Regions from separate parts of the Marinobacter sp. SS8-8 genome, predicted to be linked through region 2. Evidence: predicted binding sites of a transcription regulator. Region 2 holds the regulator's gene; each other region holds the start of a gene.
The links. Region 2 encodes sigma-54, which starts transcription at its own class of promoters, with help from an activator protein. Its sites were predicted from a motif close to ANTGGCATNNANNTTGCTNT; they were not measured.
Positions count from the first base shown of each region.

Region 1: QPL96_RS09495 (PEP-CTERM sorting domain-containing protein) is a predicted target of sigma-54. The motif match lies at 1,439-1,458, and genes of this name have one in related genera.
Region 3: QPL96_RS13760 (TorF family putative porin) is a predicted target of sigma-54. The motif match lies at 1,638-1,657, and genes of this name have one in related genera.

Region 1 covers NZ_JASSVN010000007.1:116,250-119,529, forward strand. Annotated here, with positions in the region: gene phaC (alpha/beta hydrolase) at 1-1,331, shown strand, start outside; gene QPL96_RS09495 (PEP-CTERM sorting domain-containing protein) at 1,502-2,125, shown strand; gene soxC (sulfite dehydrogenase) at 2,539-3,280, shown strand, end outside.
Region 2 covers NZ_JASSVN010000001.1:248,377-251,656, forward strand. Annotated here, with positions in the region: gene lptA (lipopolysaccharide transport periplasmic protein LptA) at 1-304, shown strand, start outside; gene lptB (LPS export ABC transporter ATP-binding protein) at 282-1,007, shown strand; gene QPL96_RS01070 (RNA polymerase factor sigma-54) at 1,215-2,741, shown strand; gene hpf (ribosome hibernation promoting factor) at 2,842-3,150, shown strand; gene ptsN (PTS IIA-like nitrogen regulatory protein PtsN) at 3,237-3,280, shown strand, end outside.
Region 3 covers NZ_JASSVN010000013.1:86,631-89,910, forward strand. Annotated here, with positions in the region: gene QPL96_RS13755 (adenosylmethionine--8-amino-7-oxononanoate transaminase) at 1-616, opposite strand, end outside; gene QPL96_RS13760 (TorF family putative porin) at 870-1,598, opposite strand; gene QPL96_RS13765 (OprO/OprP family phosphate-selective porin) at 1,918-3,000, opposite strand; gene QPL96_RS13770 (amino acid ABC transporter ATP-binding protein) at 3,164-3,280, opposite strand, start outside.

The DNA of each region.
Region 1 (3,280 bases), on a different contig from region 2:
GGAACCTGCTGCGGGGTCTGGCCAACCTGCTGCGTGATCTGGATGAGGGCGCCGGCCCAATGCCCTTTCGCATGTCCGACCCGGACGCCTTTGCGGTTGGAGACAATCTCGCCAACACGCCGGGCGACGTTATTTTCCAGAACGAACTGATGCAGCTCATCCAGTACCGGCCAACCACCGACACCGTGCACCGCCGGCCGCTGCTGGTGATTCCGCCGTGGATCAACAAGTACTACATTCTCGATCTGGGTGAGAAAAAGTCGTTCATCCGATATTGGGTCGCGCAGGGCCACACCGTGTTCGTGGTGTCCTGGGTGAATCCCGGGGCGGAACTGGCGCACAAGGGTTTTGAAGACTACATGCTCGAAGGCCCCATCGCCGCCATGGACGCCATTGAGCAGGCCACCGGCGAGCGTGAGCTGAATACCGTCGGTTACTGCATTGGCGGCACCCTGCTCGGCTGCACCCTCGCCTGGCTGGCCGCCCGGGGCGACGACCGGGTCAAGAGCGCCACCTTCCTCAACAGCCTGCTGGACTTCTCGGAGGTCGGTGACCTGGAGGTGTTCATTGACGAGGACGCCATTGGCAAGCTCGAAAAAGCCATGAACAAGCAGGGCTATCTCGAGGGCGCCTCCATGGCGACCGCCTTCAACATGCTGAGGGCCAACAGCCTGATATGGTCCTTCTTCGTCAACAACTACCTGCTGGGGCGCGATACCGCCCCCTTCGACCTGTTGTACTGGAACGCGGATGCCACCCGCATGCCGGCGGCCATGCACAGTTTTTACCTGCGCAATATGTACCTGCACAACCGGCTGCGTGAGCCCGGTGGTATTGAACTGGCGGGCACTCCGATTGATCTTGGGAAGATCAAGGTGCCGGGATACTTTGCATCGGCCATTGAGGATCACATCGCCCCCTGGATCTCCTCTTATCGCGGCTCACGCTATCTGGGCGGCCCGGTGCGTTTTGTACTCGGCGGCTCGGGGCACATCGCCGGGATCATCAATCCGCCGGACCGGAAAAAGTACGGTTATCGCGTCAACGAGGACAGCGACCTGGATCCGGATGCCTGGCTTCAGGGTGCCAGGCAGTTCGAAGGTTCCTGGTGGCCCGACTGGGTCGCCTGGGCGGAACAGTTTGGTGGTGGCAAAGTGAAGGCCCGTGCTGCCGGGGAAGGGCAACTGCCGGTGATCGAGCCGGCGCCCGGCGCCTATGTACGAAACCAGCCGGCGCCACCGACTCCGGTTGTGAAAAAGCGCCGACAACCTTCGCGTCAAAAAACAGCGCCACGCAAACGGGCACCGGCACGTACGAAAGTCACCCAGTGAGACCTGTTACAAATATGAACAGGACATGTCAGATAAATTTACACATGTCCTTCTGTAAGCAAGGACTGAAAGGTGCAAACACATTGAAATAAAACTTAAAATATTGAACTGGCATCTCCATTGCCTAGCACTACTCAACGATCAAAATTACGCAGTTGAGGAAGTACTCCATGCCATTGTTCAGCCGTATCGCCCTTCTCAGTTCTCTCAGCGTTTCTCTTTTCATCGCAGCACCTGCCAGTGCCAATCTTATTGTGAATGGCAGTTTTGAAGATCCGGATGTGGCTTCTGGTGCTTGGAAAGCCTTTGATGCCAGTGCAGTAGCAGGCTGGGATGGCAGTCGTATCGAAATCTGGGACAACTTCAACAGCGAAACAGCCTACGAAGGCGATCAGTTTGCCGAACTGAATTCCGATCCTGGCACCGGCACTGCGTTTAGCATTTTCCAGGACATTGCCACTGATATCGGCCAGACCTACGATATGAGCTTTGCTTATCAGGCCCGGCGTAGCGACAACGAAGAGTTCGAGTTCTCCGTCACTCCGGACGGAGGTGTGGCCATGTCCTGGCTGCTCTCCGACCACACGACCAATGGCTGGAGCGTCTTCTCCGACTCCTTCGTAGCCACTGCAATCAACACTCGCATCATGTTTACCTCGGTGGTTCCCGAGACTGGCACCGTTGGTAACTTTCTGGATGATGTAAAAGTAACCGTAGCAGTACCCGAGCCAGGAACTCTTGCTCTGTTTAGTTTGGGGCTTCTGGGGCTGGGAATGGCGCGCCGCCGCGGCTAACATCCAAACCTTGCGTTTTAAAAGGCCGCATTTTGCGGCCTTTTTTGTTTTGTCTTCCGCAATAGTGATGGAGCTTAGACATGCCCTCTATCGCTCGTCACCATGACGACATTGCCCTCCTGATGAACCAGGGATAGAAGCCGCATAGATGTAAAATGTATCGACATAGCTGTTTCAAATTTGTAACGGGCGGAATGCAAGGAGTTAATAATGTGTCTTTCACCTTTCCATCTGGCAATCCTGCACCATTTTTCTATCCAGTTTGACAGGTGTCAGGGCCACTGCTATTCCATTAATGATTGATCAAAACATACTCAGCTCATGCCGACCAGCGCCGTCTTGGCAATTGATGAGGGATTCCGGGTAGTTACTGCAGTGGCAGGGCTGCGGTGACACAAACGAGGGGTTGGACTATGGCTAACAACAACCGCGCTGATGGGCAGGACGGGCCGATAGAACGGCGGCAATTTCTCAAACGCACTCTGGGAGCGGTCGGGGTAGCCAGTTTGCCCTTACCAATCAGCCAGGCACTGGCAGCCAGTAATGGCGGCGGAAACCTGGCACCGGATGTGCCGGAATGGTCCCTGTCCCAGGGGAAGCCCATTCTTTCACCCGCCTATGGCCAGCCCTCTAGGTTTGAGGATGGCGTAGTTCGCACACCGACGGACTTAACACCCACCAAAACCTCTTCCTGGAGTTTTACCCCGTTACAGGATCTGAATGGCACCATTACCCCCAATGGCCTGGTCTTTGAACGCCATCACGGCGGGGTTCCGGATATCGATCCTGAACAGCACCAGCTGATGCTGCACGGCATGGTCGAGAAGCCGATGATCTTCGACATGGCAGAGATCAAACGCTTCCCCCAGGTCTCGATGAAGCGTTTCCTGGAATGTTCGGGCAACACTTTGACTGAATGGAAAAAGCCCAGCGGCAAGACCGTTCAGGAAACCCATGGTCTGCTCAGTTGCTGTGAATGGACAGGCGTACGCCTGTCTACGCTCCTGCGGGCCGCGGGTGTCCGGGATAAGGCCAAGTGGATTCTGGCAGAGAGCGCCGATGCCGCCGCGATGACCCGCAGCATTCCCATGGAAAAGGCCATGGACGATGCACTGGTGGTCTATGCCCAGAACGGAGAGGCCTTGCGGCCCGAGC
Region 2 (3,280 bases):
TCCGGCCCGTTACCGCCAGCCAAGCCGTGAAGGCGGAGGTGAAACCGACGCCAGGGCGCTGAATATCACCTGGTCGGCCGCTGACCAGCGTCTGATCTTTGAACGGCAAGCGGTCATCGAACAGAATGGCAACCTGTTCCGTGGCGACATCATCCATTATGATACCGCCCGCCGGGTCGTCACGGCCCAAGGCGGCGCCGATAGCGGCGAAGGGTCCGGCCGGGTAGAAATGGTGATTCAGCCACGCAGCACTGACAGACGCACTGATAGACAGGAATCCGATGGCAGTTCTGAGGGCCAGTAATCTGGCAAAGAGTTATAAACAGAAAAAAGTGGTGATCGACGTTTCCCTGGAAATCCGCAGCGGGGAAATTGTGGGTCTGCTGGGCCCCAATGGCGCCGGTAAAACCACCTGCTTTTACATGATCGTGGGGCTGGTTCCGGCCGACCACGGCCGGATCACCATCGACAGCCGCGACATCACTCATCTGCCCATGCACGGCCGGGCGCGCCAGGGCATCGGCTACCTGCCCCAGGAAGCCTCGGTATTCCGCAAACTGTCGGTGCGCGACAACATCATGGCCATTCTGGAAACCCGCAAGGGTCTGAGCAAGGCCGAGCGGGAAAAAAAGCAGGAAGAATTGCTCGAAGAATTCCACATTACCCACATTCGTGACAGCATGGGCATGGCCCTGTCCGGCGGCGAACGCCGGCGTGTGGAAATTGCCAGGGCCCTGGCGATGGAGCCGGCCTTTATCCTCCTAGATGAGCCGTTCGCCGGTGTCGACCCCATTTCCGTGAGTGATATCAAACACATCATCCGGCATCTCCGGGACAAGGGCATCGGTGTACTGATTACCGACCACAACGTACGGGAGACCCTGGACATCTGCGAGAATGCCTACATCGTTTCCGGTGGCCACATCATCGCCTCCGGTAATGCCGAATCCATTCTGGCCAACCAGCAGGTAAAGGAAGTGTACCTGGGCGATGAGTTCCGGCTGTGAAATTGGGGTCAGATGAAATTGGGGTCAGATGAACTTTTCATCTGACCCCAATTTCATCTGACCCCCGGATTGTTTTGATGATCGGTAGCAAGTAAACTCGGCAAAGAACTTGCTAGGGTAATAAAGAGCCAAGGCAAGTAACCGACATATAAAGATTTTTTTCACTACCCACGACACCGGGAGCTGATGAGTGACGGATCCTGAACCATGGTGATGAAAGCCTCCTTACAGTTAAAGCTGGGTCAAAGCCTGACCATGACGCCCCAACTGCAACAGGCGATCCGGCTTCTACAGCTTTCGACTCTCGACCTTCAGCAGGAAATCCAGCAGGCCCTGGAATCCAACCCCATGCTGGAAACGTCCGAGAATGAGGATCAGCCGGAAACCGACACCGGCAATGACGAACGGGAGGCCAATGCCACCGAGTCTGCCGCTGAAACGGCTCCCGAGCCTTCACCCGACTGGGATGAAAGCGAAAACGGTCCGGACTGGTCCTCGGAAAACGAAATCCCGGATAACATTCCGGACGATCTTCCGGTCGACACCGCCTGGGACGATATCTACCAGTCCGCACCGGCACCTGCCGCCCGGAACGATGACGAAAACGATCACGATTTCGAGACCCGCAACTCCCCCACTGACACGCTTCAGGATCACCTGGAATGGCAACTGAACCTGACCCCGATGAGCGAACGGGACCAGGCCATTGCACACGCCTTGATGGATGCAGTGGATGAGCGCGGTTACCTGACCAGTTCCCTGGAAGAGATTCATTCCGGGTTGCTGGATGAAAACGAAGAAGACCCCCTTGAGCTGGATGAAGTCGAGGCAGTCCTGCACCGGCTGCAGCATTTTGACCCTCCTGGCGTGTTCGCCCGGGACCTGCAGGAATGCCTGCTGATCCAGCTCAACCAGTTGCCGCCGGAGACGCCCTGGCTGGCCCAGGCTCGCCTGGTCATCACCCATTACATCAATCTGCTCGGCAACCGCGACTACGCCCAACTGTTGCGCCGAAGCCGCCTGAAAGAAGACCAACTGCGGGATGTACTGGCCCTGATTACCGGCCTCAATCCCCGTCCCGGTGACGTGATTGACCGCGCCGAACCTGACTATGTGATTCCGGATGTGATTGTTCGCAAGCACAACAGCCGCTGGCGCGTTGAACTGAACCCGGAAATTGCCCCGCGCATCCGCGTCAATGCCAGCTATGCTTCTCTTATAAGGCGTGCGGACAGCAGTGCCGACAACACTTACCTGCGGGATCAGCTGCAGGAGGCGAAATGGTTTATCAAGAGCCTGCAGAGCCGTAATGAAACCCTGCTGAAAGTAGCGACCCGCATTGTCGAGCACCAGCAAGGATTCCTGGACCAGGGTGAAGAAGCCATGAAACCGCTGATCCTTTCTGATATCGCCCAGGCGGTTGAGATGCATGAGTCCACGATTTCCCGGGTAACCACCCAGAAATACATGCACACCCCCCGGGGAATTTTCGAGCTGAAATATTTCTTCTCCAGCCATGTCAGCACTGACGAAGGCGGTGAATGTTCTTCCACGGCAATCCGCGCGATGATCAAAAAGCTGATTGCCGCGGAAATGCCCAAAAAGCCGTTGAGCGACAGTAAAATTGCAGCCATGCTAGGGGAACAGGGAATCAAGGTTGCGCGACGCACAGTTGCCAAGTACCGGGAGGCCATGCACATTCCGCCTTCGAACGAACGCAAACGACTGGTCTGAACACCCGGGGTCCGGGCGCAACGCACTATTCGCCGGCGCACAATGCACCAGCACCCAGACCGGCTCCCAGGAGCCGGAACGATGACAACAGGAGACGCCTATGCAACTCAATATTTCAGGCCATCACGTAGAACTGACTCCCGCACTGAAGGATTATGTTTCAGAGAAGTTCCAGAAACTCGAGCGTCACTTTGACCATATCAGCAACTGCCAGGTAACCCTGGAAGTGGAAAAAGTACGCCAGATAGCGGAAGCCACGCTGCACGTGGTTGGTGGTGACCTTCACGCAAAGGCAGAAAATGAGGATATGTACGCAGCCATCGATGCCCTGATCGACAAACTGGACCGCCAGATCCTCAAACACAAGGAAAAGAATGTAGACCGGATGCACGGAAACGGCTCTCGCTAACTGGCTGTTTTCATGCAAGTCATCCAATCGAGCTGCGACATGGCTTACGTGTCGCAGCCTTTTTTTAACGGAAATGCAGTCGATCCATGAGCGACACATCCCTGACCATAGACAACATACTTGCACCGGA
Region 3 (3,280 bases), on a different contig from region 2:
TTTCCATGGCCCCAAACTGGCGCAGGGCGTAATCCTCGTCGGTCTCGCCCGGTTCTTTGTTAAAAGCATCCGGGGAGGGGGCCGTCAGGACTTCCATCAGCAATGGCTGGTAGGTGTCCTTGTAGAGAGACACATCGCCGAGGGCCAGTGCGCCCAGGGTTTCCCCATGGTAGCTGTTGCTCAGGTTCACGAAGTTTTTTTTGCCCGGTTTGCCATGGTTTTTCCAGTAGTGGAAACTCATCTTGAGGGCAGCTTCGATCGCAGACGAGCCATTATCGGCGTAAAAGCATTTGTTGAGCCCTTCCGGAGTTACCTCAATCAGGCGCTCGGACAGGTTGACCACGGGCTCATGGGTAAAGCCGGCCAGGATGACATGCTCAAGCTGGCCAATCTGTTCCTGGATCGCGGCGTTGATTCTCGGATTGGCATGGCCGAACAGGTTGACCCACCAGGAGCTCACAGCATCGATGAACCGGTTGCCCTCGAAGTCTTCCAGCCAGACACCTTCGCCCCGCTTGATGGGGACCAGTGGCAGGGTTCCTTCATGGTCTTTCATCTGGGTGCAGGGATGCCACACGGATTTGAGGCCACGGGCGACGAGGTCAGCATTGCGCATGATAAATCTCCGTCAGACGGTGAGGTTCTGGATTGTCGGCGGTTAACCTGTGCGGATATTACCGTTAACAGCGGCGGCTGGCCAATGCCGACAAACTTCCAGAGCCTCGAAACCCCTTTAAAAAGACTAAGGGGACGCTGATGGGGTGAAGAGTTGAAAATCCCTATGATTTACTATGGCAGGATTTCAGGACGCAGGCCCATTGACCGGGCCTGCTTTCACTTGACCAAAACCACTGGAAAAGCGTCCGTAATCAGAAGCTTTTACTCCAGCCAAGCCAGAATTTCGGATCATCCGAGTTGACGGAGCCAAGGGCACTGCCCGGGTCGATATCCGAGTATTCCAGATTGAGACTGACGGAGCCGAACGCTCCCGCATCCTTGGTTACGTTGGCGGCGGCATGTCCATAGCTCGCCTCGCCCACGGACGGTTTTTTGTCGTCGGTAAAGTCGTAGTAACCCAGCGTAACGCCTGCACTGAAATCATTTTCCAGCGGTATGTGGGCGGCCAGGTAATAGAAGACATCACCTTCCACGTACAGCCCTGGTGTGCTGTTGTCACTGTTTGTTGTATAGGCCAGCCCCGCGGATAGATACCCGTAACTCAACTCCCCGTAGATCTCCCCGAAGTCAATCGAGGCGGGCGCATCCGGGTAGGCATAATATATATACCCGACGTCATATCCGATATCGTCAATAGCGCCCGAGTAGCCAGCATAGAGATCAAACTCATAGCTGGTCCCGTCGCCAAAATCCACATTGGAGCCCCATACACCGGCATACAAGCCGGACGCGTGCTCGTAGTCGAGCCCACCCTGGACAGCGGCTGAATTGTCTGTTTGTGTCACGCCACGGAAGAGGTAATTACTGGAGACGCCTACATTGGCGCTTACATCAGCGCTGACCATTGACGGGGCTGCCTGAAGGGCTGCGAACAGACCAACACCGAGCAATCCGGATTTTCTGAGAGCTTGCTTATCCATTATGTACACCTTTATAAGTTGCGCTTTTCGAATTCCTCAACAGCAAACAAGGTGCCAATCAGCCTAACTAATTGTTTAAAGGGATTTTAATTCTAAAAAGCAGAGCTGAAATCCGATTCATGAATTCGCTGCGCCCCAAGATGGGGCGATGTCCAGCATTCGATCAGTGTGGCGCCCGATTTTAGTGCCATGCCGGGCGCACCATAAAAAAGGGGCAGAAAAATCTGCCCCTGGAACCTGGTTAACTCTTTACTTCGTCAGCATCAACACCAACGCAGACTCCTGGCTTTACCTAAGCGGAGCCGGGGACCAGGTATGATCAGAACGCATACTGGAATCGCGCACGAACCTCATCTCCGCTTTCGCCACTGGCCTGTTCGCCATCCATGTAGCTCAAACCAAGTCGAACATTGTTATTGGCATAGTAGTTGACACCCAGCGTCGTTTGCTCACCGTCGGTGGTGCCCAGTCCCACGTCACTGTATTTTCCATCACCCTCTTCGAAACGGGCAATGACCTCCCAGGCACCTCTGGGTGATGACGGTTTTACCCGTTTGAACACACCCGCTTTGTAGGGGCGACTTTCCCCGGTAATAACCCAGCCGAGCTGCACGTAGTAGCCATCAATATCAAGCTGGCCTTCCTCGGAATCAAAGTATTCGGCCTGAGCGTGGAAAGGCCCCATACGGCCAGCCAGTTCCAGGTTGTAGGTATCGATCTCATCCGCCTGAACATCGGCCCCACGTGTGGTATAACCCGCGCCAAGATGAACAACGGCCTCATTCGTTTGAATCGGCGCAAACGTACCCCGTGCCGTTATCGCGGTATTATTGAAGTCGTTGCTGCCGTCACCATCCGCTTCAAAATAACCGATACCGTAGGTCCAGTTACTTCCCTTCCCGCTCAGCTGAATACCGCCACTGCGTCCGGGGGTATAACGCTCGGTCACGGCGGAACGCTCCAGCGCGGAAATGTCTTTCGAGCTTGTCAGCTGTTCCAGGCCGAAAGGCTCTTTCTGCTTGCCGATGGTGACGCTTGCAACTGAGCCAAACCCCAGGTACCGAATGTAAAGGTCTTCGACGTCACCGCCTTTGGCACCGTCACTTTCCGCGACGTTAAACTGGGTCTTGTAGGCCCAGTCGCCATAACGGCCCTTGACGTATAGGCGTGCACGCCGCACATCAAAATCCCTGGTATCAACGCCCTTGTCATCCGACTGCGTTGCGTCGTAATCCCACTGGATACGGCCACCAAGCTGAAAGGATGCCGAATCATCAGATCTTTTGACCTCAATACCACTCTCGGTATTGATCACCAGATCCTCGCCGTCAGTCGTAACAGTGCCGGCCTGTGCGGAAACAGCGGAAACCGCCAGCATCAAGCTTAAATATTTCTTAGCCATGGTTTTCTCTTACCTTGTTGGTTTGCTCGTGTATTTTGGAACACCGGGGTAAGCGTATTGTACTAACATTGCGAAAAAGTTACAGAAAACCAATTATTCGGCCCCGAACAAAGAAAAACCTGAAAAAGCCCCGGCAGCAGGGGCTTTATCCGGGCGGTTTGGCTCAGTGTGCAAGAACCCGTGAAAGAAACGCTTGGGTGCGTTCGTTCTGCGGGTTGTCGAACACGTCGTCCGGTTTGCCCTGTTCCACAATCTGGCCTTCGTGAATGTAGATCACGCG